2 linked regions of the Salinivibrio kushneri genome follow. The main gene of each other region encodes a partner of the protein of the gene in region 2 in a complex. Links are inferred from orthologs where the notes say so. Each region holds a gene or a part of one and is shown on either strand. Other genes may lie near its edges.

The links. The genes of interacting proteins can lie anywhere in the genome.
Region 1: the proteins of N8M53_RS12735 (region 2) and dsbB are in contact, whole or in part, in a solved structure (PDB 2HI7), measured with the Escherichia coli proteins. The link is inferred for Salinivibrio kushneri from one-to-one orthologs.

The regions. Positions count from the first base shown.
Region 1 is NZ_CP114588.1:1,937,794-1,941,791, forward strand. What follows is about bases 1-2,964. They hold dsbB (disulfide bond formation protein DsbB), read left to right. Parts: upstream 1-1,194; coding sequence 1,195-1,734; downstream 1,735-2,964. Other genes in these bases: nhaB (Na(+)/H(+) antiporter NhaB), read left to right, coding at 1-1,106; N8M53_RS09125 ((deoxy)nucleoside triphosphate pyrophosphohydrolase), read right to left, coding at 1,729-2,196; N8M53_RS09130 (YecA family protein), read right to left, coding at 2,201-2,839; dusC (tRNA dihydrouridine(16) synthase DusC), read right to left, coding at 2,827-2,964. In the rest of the region: more of dusC, read right to left, coding at 2,965-3,828; N8M53_RS09140 (DsbA family protein), read right to left, coding at 3,946-3,998. UniProt on the Escherichia coli protein: Required for disulfide bond formation in some periplasmic proteins such as PhoA or OmpA. Acts by oxidizing the DsbA protein.
Region 2 is NZ_CP114588.1:2,765,992-2,771,807, reverse strand. The notes cover bases 1,368-4,076. They hold N8M53_RS12735 (thiol:disulfide interchange protein DsbA/DsbL), read right to left. Parts: upstream 3,153-4,076; coding sequence 2,583-3,152; downstream 1,368-2,582. Other genes in these bases: N8M53_RS12730 (serine/threonine protein kinase), read right to left, coding at 3,323-4,076; N8M53_RS12740 (YifB family Mg chelatase-like AAA ATPase), read left to right, coding at 1,368-2,582. Outside these bases: ilvG (acetolactate synthase 2 catalytic subunit), read right to left, coding at 1-566; more of N8M53_RS12740, read left to right, coding at 1,059-1,367; more of N8M53_RS12730, read right to left, coding at 4,077-4,303; cytochrome c oxidase accessory protein CcoG, read right to left, coding at 4,390-5,816. UniProt on the Escherichia coli protein: Required for disulfide bond formation in some periplasmic proteins such as PhoA or OmpA. Acts by transferring its disulfide bond to other proteins and is reduced in the process. DsbA is reoxidized by DsbB. Required for pilus biogenesis.

The DNA.
Region 1 (3,998 bases), 830 kb from region 2 along the record:
TTTACTCCATTTACCACCGCGTGGCGTCCGGAAAAGAGTTCGGCGCTAACCATGATCATACTTCAGATGAAAGCTTAAGCGACGAGCTGAGCCGCAACGATTTGGAAAACTATCGAGCGTTTTTGCGCAGCCTACTAATGCATGCTGGCGTGGGCACCGCCCTCGGGGGCGTGATGACCATGGTTGGCGAACCACAAAACTTGATCATTGCCGACCAAGCCAGCTGGCATTTCGGTGAATTTATTCTCCGAATGGCCCCCGTCACACTGCCGGTTTTCTTCGCAGGCTTACTGACCTGTGCTCTGGTCGAGAAGTTTGCTTGGTTCGGTTATGGCGCACACCTGCCTCACAATGTATTAAAAATCTTGGTGGAATATGATAAAGCACAGCGGGCAAAACGTACGCCTCAGGATATCGCCAAGTTGGTGGTACAAGCACTGATTGCGGTGTGGCTGATCACCGCTCTCGCCTTGCATTTAGCCGCTGTGGGCCTTATTGGTTTAAGCATTATCATTCTTGCCACTGCTTTTACGGGCGTCGTCGATGAGCACCATATCGGCAAAGCCTTTGAGGAAGCGCTACCGTTCACCGCGCTATTGGCGGTCTTTTTCTCTGTGGTGGCAGTGATCATTGACCAACACTTGTTTGCGCCTGTCATCGATATGGTGCTGTCGCTGGAAGGCCACCTGCAACTGACCATGTTTTATATCGCCAATGGCCTGCTTTCTATGGTGTCAGACAATGTATTTGTCGGTACCGTGTATATCAACGAGGTAAAAACCGCCCTGCTCAATGGCGTGATTGGCCGCGAGCAATTTGATATGTTGGCTGTAGCAATCAATACAGGGACTAACTTGCCCTCTGTGGCCACGCCTAACGGCCAAGCTGCTTTCTTATTCTTGCTGACCTCAACGCTGGCGCCACTACTGCGTCTTTCATACGGTCGCATGGTGTACATGGCGTTGCCATACACCATTGTGATGGGCGTATTGGGTGTGATTGGCATTGAGTTTTTCTTGGTACCTGCCACCGAGTGGATGCTGCACCAAGGTTGGATTTCCGAAGCCATACATATGACTCAGCAAGCCATACCTAGCGCTCACTAACGCACTTCTACCATTGACCTTAGTCTCAACAAACGATTGAATAGCAAGGCTCTCAATATAGGGCCTTGTTTTTTATCAGGAGTGAGTTATGTGGCGCGCCTTAAACCAGTTTTCTCGCAGCCGAGCGTCCTGGCTGTTGTTGCTTCTATGTGTTGTCGGGCTAGAAGCCACAGCACTTTATTTTCAACACTATCAAGGACTTGAACCTTGTGTTATGTGTATTTATGAACGCGTCGCGTTATTGGGTATTGGCGTCGCTGCTTTACTTGGATTGATCGCGCCCAACGACCCTTTTTGGCGTACTCTCGGCTTGCTTGGCTATGGCATCACAGCTGGGTGGGCGCTAAAGCTCTCGTTAGAGCACGTGAGCTACCAATTCCCAGACCCTAACCAACTGTTCGGTGCCACCTGTGATGTGGCGGTAAACTTCCCTTCTTGGGCGCCGCTCAACCAATGGGTGCCATCCGTCTTTGAAGCCTACGGTGATTGCAGCAAAGTGGTATGGCAGTGGCTGGGATGGTCAATGCCACAATGGCTGGTTGGTATCTTTTCAGCCATGTTGTTTGTCTGGGTGTTAGTGGTCATTGCCCAGTTTATTGGCCGCCCCCCACGCCGCATTTTTTCATAACGACGCTTGAATCATGGCGTCGGCTTTCTCGGCGCCTGTGCAGGCCGACTCAGTGTCAAAGTGATGACGCAATGTTTCAATCAACGGGCGATCCGCGGCACTGAACACTCCAGCATCGAGGCGACGAGGCTCACTCCAGTACAGAGCCTGATGCTGGTTCAGTGCTAACGTTCCATCAATAATGTCACACCAAAAGCTGCAAAGTACGATCACTTTGTCGCCGTAATCGAATTCGGTTTCCAAAATCGGGGCGCCAACTTGGATATCAACCCCAAATTCTTCTCGCCATTCTCGCGCGAGTGCTTGCTGGTCGCTCTCGCCTTGCTCGACTTTGCCCCCAGGGAACTCCCACCAACTAATAAACTGCGTATCCGGTTGGCGTTGTGCCACCAATACTTGATGGCCTTGGGTCGCAACACCGGCGACAACACGAAGGGAAGAGGATTGTTTTGACTGCTTCATCTAATTAACGCCCACAACATTTTTTAAATTTTGCGCCACTGCCACATGGGCAAGGATCATTTCGGCCTATCGATTTAAATGGGTTGACCTGGTGCGCACCATGCGTGCCTTGTTGTGCTTCATCCGCCGCTTTCGCCACTTCTTGGATCATTAAATCCAGTTGCTCAATGTATTGCCCGGGCTCAACATCAATGCCGACCTCTTTCATTTGAGCTAAAGTCCCAGCTTCATCGTGCAGCAGCAACATGCTGGTCACCAAGGCAGAAAGCATTCGACGACTGCCATCATTGAGCGTTACCTCGTGCCAATGCGGCTCGACATAAGGCCAGACAGCTAAAAAACCTTCGGCGAAAGCTTGCGCGAGTTCGCCACGCATCGACAGCATTAAGCTATCCGGCAATACATAATCATTACGCATAAGGGCGTGATATTGCTGCTCAAGATGTGCCAGTACTGTCTGCTTATCGTCTTGATTGAGGCTAACGACCTCCCCGTCCTCTTCGATTCCTGCAGTCACTAGCACCGACAGCCAGGTATCAGGGTCTAAAGGAGCCGGGCATATATTTGCGGCCAGGAGGGCACCTTCAATAAAACTGGCAGGCATCCCCTCCCAGTGCTCAGAGAGTGTTACTAGTGTTGACATAAGCTTTCCTGTGTCATGAATTCTGTTTGTTGACGTGCTTTATCCAGCTCGCGAACGATTTCATCAGCGCGATTCAATACACGAATCGCTTTGAAACACGCATCTGCTTGCGGGTAATACTGACGCAAATACTTAAACCATTGTTTGATGCGGTTGGGGAAATACTGTGCCTTATCCCCTTGGCGCTCTTGCTCGGCATAGCGAACTAACAATGCTAGTACGGCAGGCCAAGGCATCGGTGCGGCATCATCACGGATATGCTGACCGAGGTTAGGCATGTTTAACGCCCCACGGCAAACCATTAGGGTGTCACAACCGGTAATGGCTTGGCAGCGAAGTGCATCGTCACGGTGCCAAATATCGCCATTGGCCGTCACTGGAATAGCCACTTGTTGGTTGATATCGGCAATTAAATCCCAACGAATGGTCCCCGCTTTGTAACCATCGCGCTTGGTGCGCCCATGTACCACCAGCTCATCTGCCCCCGCATCGGCCACCGCTTGGGCAATACACATATAGTCATCAAGATCGTTAAATCCGAGGCGAATCTTGGCACTGACCGTATAAGCCGGATCAACCGCATCTCTCACGGCTTTGACCACATCAAACATATGCTCTGGGGTTTTAAGCAGCGCAGCCCCACCACGGTTACCGTTGACGGTTTTCGATGGGCAGCCAAAATTAATATCAATTCCTTGCGAGCCCAGTTCGATGGCACGCACCGCGTTACCCGCCATCGCGTGGGGGTCTTGTCCTAAAAGCTGCACCCGGACCGGCGTGCCCGCGGTGGTGAAGCCCCCTTGCGCTAGCTCCGGACAAAAGCGATGAAAGACTTTTTCTGGCAAGCGTTGGTCGACCACGCGCACAAACTCGGTGACACAGAGGCTGTAGTGATTAATCTCGGTGAGCAACTTGCGCATTAACGGGTCGAGTACCCCTTCCATCGGGCCCAAGACGATACGTGGTGGTGATTGATGTGTTTGACTCATGCCATACCTTTGCGATTAAGGCGCGCTATTTTGCCAGCTTTTTCGCCAAAGCGCAGCTAACAAAAAAGCCAGTCAAAAAAATGACTGGCTTTCATATCGTTAGCGACACCGGTGGCGTTAGCCGTCGGCTCTTGCCGCGTCAACCATGGCTTCTAGCTGTGGGTACGGCA
Region 2 (5,816 bases):
GCTTTATCGAGCGCTTGACTGTCGACAGCGTCAGCGTCTGCAGCTCGAACCTGAGCCTCTGTGTGTGGGATCAGTGCTTGTTGCACATCTTTAGCAATATCCACCAATACTGGGCCTGGACGGCCGGATAGTGCTACTACGAATGCCTGCGCTAAGGTGCTGGTGAGTTCAGCCGGATCAGTGACCAGAAAACTGTGTTTGGTGCAGGCGAGTGATAAGCCGAGGACATCGATCTCTTGAAACGCATCCGTGCCTATCAGTGGGCTAGCGACTTGGCCGGTGATCGCGACCACAGGCACAGAGTCCATCATTGCATCGGCAAGTCCGGTGATTAAGTTAGTGGCACCCGGCCCTGATGTTGCAAGGCAGACTCCAGGACGACCACTGGCGCGGGCATACCCGATGGCGGCCATCGCCGCGCCTTGCTCGTGGCGGCATAAAATATGCTCAACCCCACCATCGTAGAGGGCATCATACACAGGCATGATCGCACCACCTGGATACCCAAATACAGTTTCAACGCCTTGTTGGCGTAAGGCTTCCACAACCCATTGTGCACCTGTCATCCTCGTCCCTCCCCGAGTAAACGGGGAGGGCAGGCGGGCGAATGATCGGTCTCTGCGCTCTCCATCATTGTTATTTCCGTTGTCGCGTGGCTATCGCCACATGAATGAAAAAAGCCCCCGAACCTGTTGGTTGCGGGGGCTTGGTTGCGATGTTGCTGCTGTATTTCGCGTACCTAAACCCCTCGCGTAATAATGACCACGATGAGGCGAATAATTAGGACGATAGCGAAGTTAGGCATTTGTCTGTCTTTTGTCGTTGTTAGCCCATTTTATGGGCTTTTTGTTAATTGTGTTTTTTTGTTTATGCCTGCTTGTTACAGGTCAGTCACGAACTCGATCTGTCGCCGAGTCTCGTGTTTAATTGTTGTGCATTTGTAGTGGTATCACAGACCTCACTCGCATGACAAGAAAAAAATACTCTTAATCATAAAATGGCTCGGCACTATAAGAGTCGAGTTTCATAGTGGTTAAACAGGGTAACGTGGAGAGAAAATGGCATTAGCGATAGTGCACAGTCGAGCCTGTGTCGGCGTGCAAGCTCCGAGTGTGACGGTAGAAGTGCATATATCCAATGGTTTACCTGGTTTTGCGCTGGTGGGGCTGCCGGAAACCACGGTAAAAGAAGCGCGGGATAGGGTGAGAAGTGCGATAGTCACATCGAATTTCGAGTTCCCTTCTCGTCGTATCACGGTGAACTTAGCACCGGCTGACTTACCCAAAGAAGGTGGACGGTTTGACTTGCCGATTGCGCTTGGGATCTTGGTGGCGTCGGGGCAACTGCCAGAGAAACGATTAGGTGAGTTTGAATTTTTGGGGGAGCTGGCATTGTCCGGGCAGTTACGTCCGGTTAAAGGCGCGCTGCCCGCCGCGTTGGCGAGCCAAAAAGCGCAGCGTGCACTGGTGGTGCCAGATGATAACGCCAGCCAGGTCGCACTGGTAGATAATGAGCGTCATGTGTCGGCCCCTGATCTGATTGCGGTGGGTCAGCACCTGACAGGCCAACAAAGCCTTTGTTTGAATACAACACAGATTGAGGCTCCAGAGCCGCCACCGGCCCGCTGCTTACGCGACATTATCGGCCAACAGCAAGGAAAGCGGGCGCTCGAAATCGCCGCCAGTGGCTCTCACAATCTCCTTTTTGTTGGCCCACCAGGCACCGGGAAAACCATGCTGGCTTCGCGTTTGTGCGATTTACTCCCGCCCATGAACGATGAGGAGGCACTCGCCTCGGCGGCGGTTACCTCTTTAACCCAGCAACCCTTGCATGAAGGAAATTGGCGTCGACGCCCGTTTCGTAGCCCTCACCACTCAAGCTCGATGGCGGCGTTGGTTGGGGGCGGCACCGTACCGCGCCCGGGCGAGATCTCTTTGTCTCACCACGGGGTGCTGTTCCTCGATGAGATGCCAGAGTTCGAGCGCCGGGTGCTTGATGCCCTGCGTGAGCCGCTAGAATCGGGGGAGATTATTATCTCTCGCGCCAATGGCAAAACCCGTTTTCCTGCGCGCTTTCAGCTGATCGGCGCATTAAATCCCAGCCCAACAGGCCATCATGAAGGGGAGCTCGCGCGTTCAAACCCACAGCAAATATTACGCTATCTTGCCCGTTTGTCTGGACCATTATTAGATAGGTTTGATATGTCGATTGAAATCCCAGCACTGCCAAGAGGGAGCCTCTCCAGTGGTGGTGACCGTGGTGAGTCTACGAGGGTGGTAAAAGCCAGAGTTGAAGCGGCGCGCACGCGGATGTTGGCGCGTCAAGGCAAGGTCAATGCGTTGCTAAGCAATCGAGAAATGGAACAACATTGCCAACTGGCTCAAACCGATGCGGCATTTTTAGAGCAAGCCTTGCATCGTTTGGGGCTGTCTGTGCGGGCGTATCATCGGATTATAAAAGTGGCGAGAACCATTGCCGATTTAGCCGACGTCGAGACGATTCAGCGTTCTCATCTTGCTGAGGCGCTGGGTTATCGGGCGATGGATGGCTTATTACGCCATCTCAACGCCCAAGTCAGTTGATTACTTCTGGGTAAGCAAGAAGTTAATCAGCTGAAAGTATTCTTCGGGGGTTTCCACTGTTTTCGGTGTCACGTGATATTTGCCGTTCACGACCACGGCAGGCACGCCGCGTAGGCCCGCTTTTTCGAATGATTGGTCAAAACGCTTCGCCATTGAATTGGCGGCAAAGCTGTTGTAAGCACCATCAAACTCTTGGCCATCAATGCCGTTATCAACAAAAAGCTGGCGCACCTCGGCCAATGATTTCGGTGGGTTTTGCGCCACGTGAATGCGGTTAAACATCACCGGAATAATGGTGTCTTGTGCGTTCAGTACCACGGCCGTTGCGTATGCACGGGTTAGGACACTGCCCATGTCTCCGCCCATAAAGGAGACGTGATTTTTCACCACTTTGGCGTTGTCAGGCACCTGCTGTTTGAGCTGTTGAACCAGTGGTTCAAATTGATAGCAGTGAGGACAGTAGAAGGAGAAAAACTCAGTGACTGTGGGCGTATCCGTCGCTGGCGTGTCCAGTACTTGGTAGTCTTCCCCCGCCTTAAAGCGTCCCGGCTTAGCGTCAGCCACTTCCATAGGCGCGGTGGATTCAGACTGCGTTTGTGTAGACTCTGCTGTTTGCGTGGTTTGTGATGACGTTTGTGTCACGCTTTCAGGCTCAGAGCAGGCGGTTAAGCCGAGGATGAGTAGCAAAGGAAACAGTTTCTTTAACATGATTGAATGACTCTCCGTTATCGATTGATCGCTTACGGGTACAGGGTAAGCGGTGGCGCTTCTAGGGTGGCAAGTTGCTCTTTAAACGCAAGTACCTGACCTTCCCAGTATTTTGCATCAGCAAACCAAGGGAATGCACGTGGAAATGCCGGGTCTTGCCAGCGTTTTGCTAGCCACGCCATATAGTGCACCATTCTCAGACCACGCAACGGCTCGATCAGTTGCAATTGATCGGCGGGAAATTCTCGAAACTCGCGATAGCCTTCTGCCAGGGTATCGAGTTGGGCGAGCTGATCGGCACGGCTGCCGTTTAAAAATAGCCACAAGTCTTGAATCGCAGGGCCGTTACGTGTGTCGTCAAAATCCACAAACAATGGGCCGTCTCGCCACAGAATATTGCTGGGGTGGCAGTCACCGTGTAAGCGGATCGCCGGCCAATCTGTGTGCCAGCGTGCGGCAATGGCGTCAATTAAGCGGTCAAGATCAGAGAAAAAGGTCGCCTGAATGCCTTCTGGGATGAGATTCGCTTCATTTAACACCTGACGAGGCTGATAAAGATGGCTGTCGAGATCAAACTTTGCCCGTTCTTGGAAGGGGGTCGCCGCGCCAACTTGGTGTAGGCGGCCGAGGTAACGGCCGACCGCCTCAAGTTGATCCCAATTATCCACTTCAAAACCTCGGCCGCCGACACTGGGAAATAACGCAAAGCGAAAGCCGTCGGTGGTAAAAAGGCTCGTACCCTCGCGGTAGATTGGGGCTACCACGGGAATATCGGCTTGGGCGAGCTCATGACAGAACGCGTGCTCTTCGAGAATTTGTGCGTTAGACCAGCGCCCGGGACGGTAAAATTTCACCACATAGCGCTGGCCATCATCTGCGACAAATTGGGCAACACGGTTTTCATAGCTGTTCAGCGCGAGCAAGCCTGATTGAGGGTAGATCCCTACTGACTCAATCGCATTTAACTGAACATCTGGCGTTAGTGCATGAAAGTCAAAACCATGGTCAGTCATGGGCATTCCGTTTGTGTGGAAAAACGCCATGGTAACAAATAAAAAGGGCGCTGCCTGCGCCCTTTTCGTCTACATACGGGGTGGCATTAAAGGTCAGTGATAAAGCGACTCTCTGCCGTGACCACTTTTTGCTCCTCACCCGATTCTCGCTCCATCACAAAAGTGATGTCAGCGATACGCTGTTCCATCTCATAGGTATCAACTGCGAGGCTGATGGGTAATGAGAATACTTCCCCTGCTTGGACATTGACCATTTGCGGGCCATGCCATTCCACATCGTTGAGCCCATTCACTGATAGCTGATAGGTCTCATCCGATTGGGTTTTATTGAGGATTTTTAATGTGTAGGTGTTTTCGACCAGCCCTTGGTTGTTGATGCGATAAAGCTGGTTACGGTCACGAATGACATCCAGCTCCATGGGCATCACTGACATCGCCAAATAGATAAACATCGCGGTAACGATAGTCATGACAACCCCGTAGCCAAGGAGCTTAGGTCGCATCACTGCGGTTTTCTTGCCTTCAAGCTTGTGCTCGGTGGTGTAGCTAATCAGTCCACGCTCATAGCCCATCCGATCCATGGTTTCATCGCAGGCATCGATACAGGCACCACAGTTGATACATTCGTATTGCAAGCCATCACGAATATCGATGCCTGTTGGGCAGACTTGCACACATAAATTACAGTCAATGCAGTCACCGAGCCCCAACTCTTTCGGATCTTTTTTGCGAGGGCGCGGGCCGCGTTTTTCGCCGCGCTTGGCATCATACCCGACGATGAAGGTGTCTTTGTCGAACATCGCTGACTGGAAGCGTGCGTAAGGGCACATATGGATACACATAATCGAGCGCATCCAGCCGGCGTTACCGTAGGTACAAGCGGCAAAGAAGATCACCCAAAAACCGACCCAGAAGCTGGTATCAAAGGTGACTAAATCGATGGCTAACTCGCGCATCGGCACAAAGTAACCGACGAAGGTCATCCCTGTAATCAAGGAGATCGCCCACCACGCTGCATGCTTAGCCGTTTTGCGCGCGGCTAGCTCAGGCGTCAGTTTTAACGAGTCTTGCTTGCGACGTTTATTGGCCGCGCCTTCAAGCTTTTCTTCAAACCAAATAAACAAGAAGGTCCACACCGTTTGTGGGCACAAGTACCCACACCACACGCGGCCAAGAAAGGTGGTAATGAAGAAAAGGCCAAATGCCGCGAGCATCAACAAGGCAGCCAGCAAGGTAAGATCTTGTGGCCAGAGTGTGGTGCCAAAAAAGGTAAACTTCTGATTACCGATATCGAGTAAGATGGCTTGGCGTCCTTGGTAAGGGATCCAGGGAATGGCGAGGAACACCAGCATGAAAAACCAGCCCATATAGCGTCGCATACGCTGGTAATAGCCTTTTACCGCACGCACATAAATACGATTGCTTGGATTGAATCGGTCGTCAGCCCCTTTGTGAGTTTTGGGGTTGTACTCTTTTGCAGTCACGTCTTTGACGTTGATTTTTTTATCGCTCA